Regions from separate parts of the Clostridium cochlearium genome, predicted to be linked through region 1. Evidence: riboswitches for the same ligand, from Rfam matches in the RefSeq annotation. Region 1 holds a riboswitch; the other holds the start of a gene.
What was found. Region 1 has a riboswitch for lysine ahead of CKV72_RS02205 (Na+/H+ antiporter NhaC family protein). Riboswitches for the same ligand answer to the same signal wherever they lie in the genome.
Positions count from the first base shown of each region.

Region 2: another riboswitch for lysine. It lies ahead of lysA (diaminopimelate decarboxylase); the one in region 1 lies ahead of CKV72_RS02205 (Na+/H+ antiporter NhaC family protein).

Region 1 covers NZ_LT906477.1:456,389-460,590, reverse strand. The annotation lists gene CKV72_RS02205 (Na+/H+ antiporter NhaC family protein) at 1-1,704, opposite strand, end outside; lysine riboswitch at 1,850-2,026, opposite strand; gene glsA (glutaminase A) at 2,091-3,008, opposite strand; gene CKV72_RS02195 (alanine/glycine:cation symporter family protein) at 3,326-4,202, opposite strand, start outside.
Region 2 covers NZ_LT906477.1:2,133,551-2,137,752, reverse strand. The annotation lists gene CKV72_RS10485 (M18 family aminopeptidase) at 1-1,256, shown strand, start outside; lysine riboswitch at 1,323-1,490, shown strand; gene lysA (diaminopimelate decarboxylase) at 1,569-2,867, shown strand; gene CKV72_RS10475 (glycoside hydrolase family 94 protein) at 2,911-4,202, shown strand, end outside.

The sequences.
Region 1 (4,202 bases):
AGGTTTTCCTAATAAATAAAGTGTTAATACTGTTGCAATTATTGCTATAGGTAAAACTATTGATACACTAAGACCAAATCCTGAAGGAATGTATCCAAATAATATTGTAATAGCTGCAACTGTTAATGAATACCACATTTGAGTTTTAACGTGTTCTAAATGGTCACATGCTGTTCCCATAGAGGATAATATAGTTGTGTCTGAAATAGGTGAACAGTGGTCTCCAAATATGGCCCCAGTTAAAACTGCACTTGCATTTACAATAATATATTGAGAATCTCCCCCACCTAAGCTAAATGCTAATGGAATTGTAAGAGGCATTAATATACCCATTGTTCCATAAGATGTTCCTGTAGCAAAGGATATTATGGCACCCATTATAAATATAATAGATGGTAATATAAAAGCAGGTAATGTATCGGAAAGTATTGTTACTAAAAATTTAGCTGTTCCTAATTCTTTTATAACACTACTTAAAGACCATGCTAATAGTAATATTACACCTGTAATTACTAAAGATTTCATACCTTCAACCCAAGTATCTACTGCTTCTTCTATAGTAAATATTTTTTGTGCTACTCCCATAATCATAGCTACTATACTTGCAAATAAAGCTGCTTGGAATAAAACTACACTAGCATCAGATGCTCCAAAGGCCTCTCTTATTGCTGCAAAAGAATATGGACTTGATATAAATATCGCTTTTAAAGCCTCATCTTCGCCACCCATAATTGCATTATATCCATTAAAATAAAAACCTGCAAAAGCACCAATTAATAAAACTCCTATAGGTATTATTGCATTCCATACACTTAATTTTATATTTTCCTTAGGTTCAAGACCTGTAGCCTCTGAAGATACCATAGGTTTTGCACCATCTCCTAAAACTTTACCTGTTGTTCTAGCTCTTACCTCTGCTTTAAGCATAGGACCATAATCTCTTAACATTACAGCTGAAGCAACTATAAATATAAGTATTAATATGTTATAAAATCTATATGGTATTGTATCTATAAATACTCCATAAGCATTTACATCTTGTCCTATGGTAGTATACGCATCTTTTATTAAACTAATTTCATATCCTACCCAAGTAGATATAAGAGCTATCCCTGATATAGGTGCTGCTGTAGAATCTACTATAAATGCTTGTTTTTCCCTAGATATTTTCATCTTATCTGATACTGGTCTCATAATTGGACCAACTATTAAAGAGTTTGCATAGTCATCAAAGAATACAAGCAATCCTAAAAACCACGTTATTATTTGAGCACTAGTTGGACTTTTGGCTCTTTTAGCTAAGCTTTCTGCAACTGCTTTAGCTCCACCCATTTTAGATACTAAGGCTATAAGACCTCCTATAGTCATACATTGAAGTATTATACCTGCATTCCAAGGATCTGATAGAGAACCTAATACTTTATTTATTATATCTAAAAATCCATTTAATATTGCTCCAAATATATTTTTACCTTGTAATTGTAATAAAAATGTACCTGAAAAAACCCCTAAAGATAATGATAATACAACATTTTTAGTTATAAACGCCAACACTATAGCTATAAGAGGTGGTAATAGTGTTAAGAATCCAAATTTATCTGCATTCAATTGTGCTGGATCCACCTCCGCTGCAAATACCGTACTTCCTGTTAAAACCAATAACATAAGACACACAGTTAAGATAATCGTCTTCTTATTTTTCATAACTTTCTTTCTCCCCCTTAAATATTTTTATAATTAATTTTAGTGAATATCTTTTGAGGAGAAGAGTACATCCAATAATAAAAACACTCCTTGAGTGTTATCAATCAAGGAGTGTAATATTTATACACTTTAAGAGTGTTTTCCATTGAATGATAGCCCTCCACAAATTTACTTTGTGACAATCTTATTCATATTCTAAATAAGACCAGTCATACAGTATTAAAGCTTTAACTGTATGCTTCGGCGATATTTCCTTTCACTGCACATCATCTTGCTTATATCTGTTACAGGTACTCTTAAATACCGCGCCTCTACCCTTCTATATTCACTTGTATCTATGTTTAAATCAAAGTATATCATTTATTGTTTATTTTATCAAGTTTTTTTTAAAATATGCTTAAATCTAATTCTTCAGATAATTGTTCTAAAACTTTAATTCCTGCTATACTATTTCCTTTTTCATCCAATGACGGTCCTACTACACCTATTCCCATTTTACCAGGAACCGTTGCCATTATTCCTCCACCAACTCCAGATTTGGAAGGTATTCCTACTTTAACTGCAAAGCTTCCTGAAGCATCATACATTCCACAGGTAGCCATAACAGCCTTCACTACTCTTGTTACTTCTTTAGGTACAATTCTCTCTCCTGTAGAAGGTAATACTCCATCGTTAGCTAAAAAAGAACCTATCTTAGCTATATCTTTACAAGTTACTTCTATGGAACATTGTTGAAAATATGCATCTAAAACCTTTTCAACATCTTTTTCAATAACCCCTGTACCTTTCATAAAATATGCCAATGATCTGTTTCTATCTCCTGTTCTTTTTTCTGATTGATATACAGCTTCATTTACTTTTATATCTTCATTTCCTGTAATCTTTTTTGTAAAATCTAATATTTTTCCTATAACTTCCTCAGGACTATCTCCCTTTATTAATGACACCGTAGCTATAGCTCCAGCATTTATCATTGGATTTAAAGGTTTATTAGCATTTTTTACTTCTAATGTGACAATTGAATTAAAAGAATATGCTGAGGGTTCTACACCAACTTTTGACAATACCTTTTCCATTCCATTATCCATTATAGCTATAATTAAAGAAATAACCTTTGATATACTTTGTATAGTAAACTTTGTTTCATAATCTCCTGCATAAAATTCATTACCATCAAGTTTATCTATGTATATACCTAATGCATCTTTGTTTGCTTTTTTAAGTTCTGGTATGTATGAGGCCACTTCCCCTTGTTTTGTGTATTTTCTACATTCTTTAATTATCTTTTCAATCTTATTTTGCATCACTTGTCCTCCTCAAATCTCCATATTCATTAATTTTATTATATATGCATGTATGCTGTTAAACAAATTTTCAAAATTATTTATATGTTAATACTTAACTATTTTTTACAACAATCATTTAATATTGTTGTATATTTTTTATATATTTATTATTTTTATATGGTTTTTACTTTTAGATTAATACTTTTTTAACAAAATAGTCACTATCTACTACCTTAGATAATGACTATTTTATTTATCTTAAATTCAGTTTTTATTTTATTTTTAAAATTAATAATTAATATAATATTATTTATTTTAAAACTTTTAATATAAAATTATGCATTCTTTACTTCATCACTATTAAAGTATAATTCTGTTTCTTCTACTACTACTTTTCTTAATTTTACAAGAACCATTAAGTTTACTATTACTTCAAAGGCCATGAAGAAGTCAAATAGTCCCCATACAACCTTTAATCCACCTATAGATCCATATATTAAACCTAAACAATATAATATTCTAAATGCTTTTAACATTTTATTAGTTTTTGAAGCATATAGAAGTCCTGTTTCAGAATAGTATCCATCTACTAATACAGTTGTAAATGCAAATAGAACTACACAGACAGTTACAATTAATTTACCAGTAAATCCTAATGAACTTCCGAAAGCTGTAGCAGTTAAAACTGCACCTTCTTTACCAGTTTCTAATACTCCACTAGTTAATATGATAAGAGCTGTCATTGTACAAATTACAATTGATGTTACAAAAACTTCAAATATACCCCATAATCCTTGCTTAGCTGCATAGGAAGTTGTAGCTGAAGAATGGGCTACCGGTGCTGTTCCCATACCTGATTCATTTGAATAAACTCCTCTTGCAAATCCATTTCTCATAGCTGCAAGTATAGTTGCTCCTGCAAATCCACCTACTGCTGCACTACCTTTAAAAGCATCTGCAAATATTTTTTGGAAAGAAGGTATTATTTGATTTGCATTTAAGAATATAACTATTAATCCTGCTGCAACATATATAAGGGTCATTGTTGGTATTATTTTTTCTGCAAATTTTCCTATAGTTTTTATTCCACCTAAAATTACTATAGCTGTTAGTACAGCAAATATAATTCCAACTACCATTCTATTTACTTTAAATGTTTCATATACAACTTCTGCTGCTGAATTAGATTGTACAAATCCTCCTATGAACATC
Region 2 (4,202 bases), 760 kb from region 1:
TATATAAAAGTCCTACAGCATTTCACGTTGTAAATAATGTAGAAAAAATCTTGTTATCTCAAGGTTTTACAGAATTAAAGGAATATGAAAAATGGCATTTACAAAGGGAAGGTAAATATTTTATTAAAAAAAATAATTCTGCATTTATAGCTTTTGTTATAGGAAAAGAAAAAATTAGTGACAATGGATTTAAAATTATAGGTGCTCATACAGATTTCCCTTGTTTTAAAGTAAAGCCTTATGGTGAAGTTTTAGATAAAGATAAATATTTAAGATTAAATACAGAAGTTTATGGGGGACCTATATTAAATACCTGGATGGATAGACCTCTATCTATAGCTGGAAGAATAACTTTAAAAGGAGATAATCTTTTAGAACCGAAAGAAAAGTTTATAAATATAAATAAACCTTTATTTATAATTCCCAATTTAGCTATACATATGAATAAAAGTGTAAATAAAGGAATAGAACTAAATCCCCAAAAAGATATTCTTCCTTTAATGACAGTAGAAGGAGAAGATTTGAGGGAGGGAATATTAGAAGAAATTATAAAAAAAGAATTAAATTTAGATAATGAAAAAATTATAAGTTATGAATTGTCCTTATATGAATTTGATAAAGGCACTTTAATGGGACTAAATAATGAATTTATTTCTAGCTCTAGATTAGATAATTTAGCTATGGTTCATGCGGGACTCAAAGCCATATTAAATTCTAAAGTGTCTAAAGCTACCAATGCACTAGTTTGTTTTGATAATGAGGAAGTTGGAAGTTCTACTAAGCAAGGAGCAGATTCACCATTATTATCAAATATATTAGAAAGAATCGTAGAAAAAGAAGAAAAGGGTAGGGAAGCATACTTTAGAGCATTATCAAGATCCTTTTTAATATCAGCGGATTTAGCTCATGCAGTACATCCTTCATCTCCGGAAAAAGCAGATCCTATTAATAAACCAATGATAAATAAAGGACCAGTAATAAAAGTAAGCGAAAGACAAAGTTATACATCTGATGCTATATCTTCTGCAATATATAAACAAATATGTGAAAAAGCTAATGTTCCTTATCAAATATTTACTAATAGATCTGATGAAAGGGGAGGATCTACTATAGGACCTATATCATCTACACATTTAAATATAAATTCTGTAGATATAGGAAGTCCTATATTAGCTATGCATTCTATAAGAGAATTTGGTGGAGTTAAAGATCATTATTATATAACTAAATCTTTTGAAGAATTTTACAACTTATAGTTTAATTATGTTGAAATAACATGTTTTATATGATACACTAGTTTAAACAAATTTAATAATTATTTTACTCAGGGTAGAGGAGCTATAATTAAGAGTACTTATCTTAAACTGCCAAGTAATGATAGATAGGAAAAGGAATTATAGCCGAAGAAAATAGAGGGGCAATCTATTTTCTGGCTTTGCATAAAATATGTGTAAAGCTGTCACTTTAAAAAGTGTTGAGCTACAGAGGTCAGTAAGTTGAAAATATTGCAGCTATGATTGAACTCTTAGCTGCAATTTATTTTTTATAAATTAAGGAGTGGATAAAAGGTGAGGCTATTTGGAACAATGGAAGTAAGAGATAATAATTTATATATTGGGGGAGTAAGTTGTAAAAATTTAAAAGATGAATATGGCACTCCATTATATGTAATAGATGAGGAATTTTTAAGGGGCAGATGCAAAGAATATTATAATAATTTTGGAGTTGAAAAGTATGGAAATAAAGTAGCTTATGCAGGGAAAGCATTTTTGACTATTGCAATGTGCCAAATAATAAAAGAAGAAGGATTATTCTTAGATGTTGTTTCCTCTGGAGAATTATATACTGCACTAAAAGCTAATTTTCCAATGGAGAAGATTTATTTTCATGGAAATAATAAAACTTTAGATGAAATAGAAATGGGTATAGAACTTGGGGTCGGAAGGTTTGTTGTAGATAATTTTTATGAAATGAATAACATTAATGAAATGGCAGGAAAAAAGGGAATAAAACAAAGTATATTATTAAGAATTACTCCAGGAATAGAGGCACATACTCATGATTATATAAAAACAGGCCAAGTGGATTCAAAATTTGGATTTTCAATGGTGAACCAAGAGGTTTATAAGGCAGTGGAAAAGGCTATAAACTTACCCAATATAAATTTATCAGGAATTCATTGTCATATAGGATCACAAATTTTTGAAACAACTCCCTATGAAGAAGCTGTAGATGTTATGTTTGAAATATTAAGAGAAATTAAGGATAAATACGATTATGAAATAAATGAAGTTGATTTAGGAGGAGGCTTTGGAATATATTATACAAAGGAAGATAAGCCAAAAGAAACTAAAGAATATTGTGAAGCAATATTAAAAAGAGCTATAAATAAATCAAAGGAATTAGGAATTAAACTTCCTATGCTAGGTATAGAGCCAGGAAGATCTATAATAGGTAATGCAGCTACATTAATTTATACTATAGGTGCTATAAAGGATATACCAGGAGTTAGGAAATATGTATCTATAGATGGAGGAATGAATGACAATATAAGGCCAGCTCTTTATGAAGCAAAGTATGAATGTGAAATCGCTAATAACATGAATAGTGAAGAAAGAGAATTAGTTACTATAGCAGGAAAGTGTTGTGAAACAGGGGATATAGTAATAAAGGATGCATATATAAGTAAATGTAAGAGTGGAGATATATTAGCAATACCTTCTGTAGGAGCCTATGGATATTCTATGGCTAGCAATTATAATAAAATTACTAAACCAGCTGTTGTATTAGTTAAGAACGGAAGAACTAAACTAATGTGTAAAAGAGAAAGCTTTGATGATATGCTTAAAAATGAATTAAATCTGTAAATAATTTTAGTAAAGTAAAAAATATAAGGTAATTTCATAATTTATGAGATTGCCTTATATTTTTTTTGTTATTGGAAATAATAACTTGAGTAACATTAACTATTTTATCAGGAAGGTGAATAAAATGGACTATTTAAAATTTGAAGAAGAATGTCCTAATAATACCACTGTGTTTAGATGTAAATATAAACTTAAAAATACATTAGATAAAAGTTATAAAGATATATTAAAAGGGTATATTTATTTAAATGATGAATTTAAAAATAGGGGAGAAATTATACCAGCAGGAGATTGGTTATTAGATAATTTATATTTAATAGAAAAAGAATATAAAAATATAAAAAATGATGTCAGAGAAATGTATTATCGAAATATTCCTAATATCAAAAGTGGATATATGAAATGTTACCCTAGAATTTATTATGTAGCAAAAAAAATAGTAAAACAAAATAATGGAAAACTTACTAAAGAAAATATAGAAAAATACATAGAAGATTTTCAGAAACATACTGTTTTAACGAGTAGCGAACTTTGGGCACTTCCTACTATGCTAAAAATAGCATGTATAAATAGTATCTCAAAAATCGTAAAAGAAATGGTTTATGCACAAAAAGAAAAAAACAGAGCAAAAAAATTAGTAGAAACTTTATTGCAAAATGAAAACAATGAAAATGCTATAAATGGTGCAATAAGGAGAGATGAAGATTTCTCCTTATATTTTGTAGAAGCTTTAATTAAAGGAATAAGAAATAATTCTATTGAAAATCAAACAATTTATAATTGGATAAATGAAAAATTAGATATGGAAGATAAAAATATAAAAGATATTATACTAGTAGAGCATAAAAATCAGGCTTTTTTTAAAATGATATTAGGTAATAATATTACATCTATAAGGGAAGTAGGAATAATTAATTGGAATACATCCTTTGAAAAGCTAAGTAAATTAGATTATATACTTAATACTGATCCAGCTAATGTATATAAAAGTATGGATTTTAAATCAAAAGATTATTATAGAAATAAAATAGAAAGAATAGCTAAAAAAACCAATTTGGGAGAAGGTTTTATAGCTAGAAAAGCTATTGAATGTGCAAAAGAAAATGTAGAACAAAGGGATAAAACTTATTTAAATCACGTTGGATATTACATAATAGATAACGGAATAGGTTGTTTAAAGGAAAAATTGAAACATAAAGATATAGGAATTAGTAAAATTGATAGTTTGAATTTAGATAAGAAAACTAACTATTATACATGGTTTATAAGAATAACAACAATTATCTTATCTATATTAATTGCATATTATAACCTATATAAAAATTATACTCCACT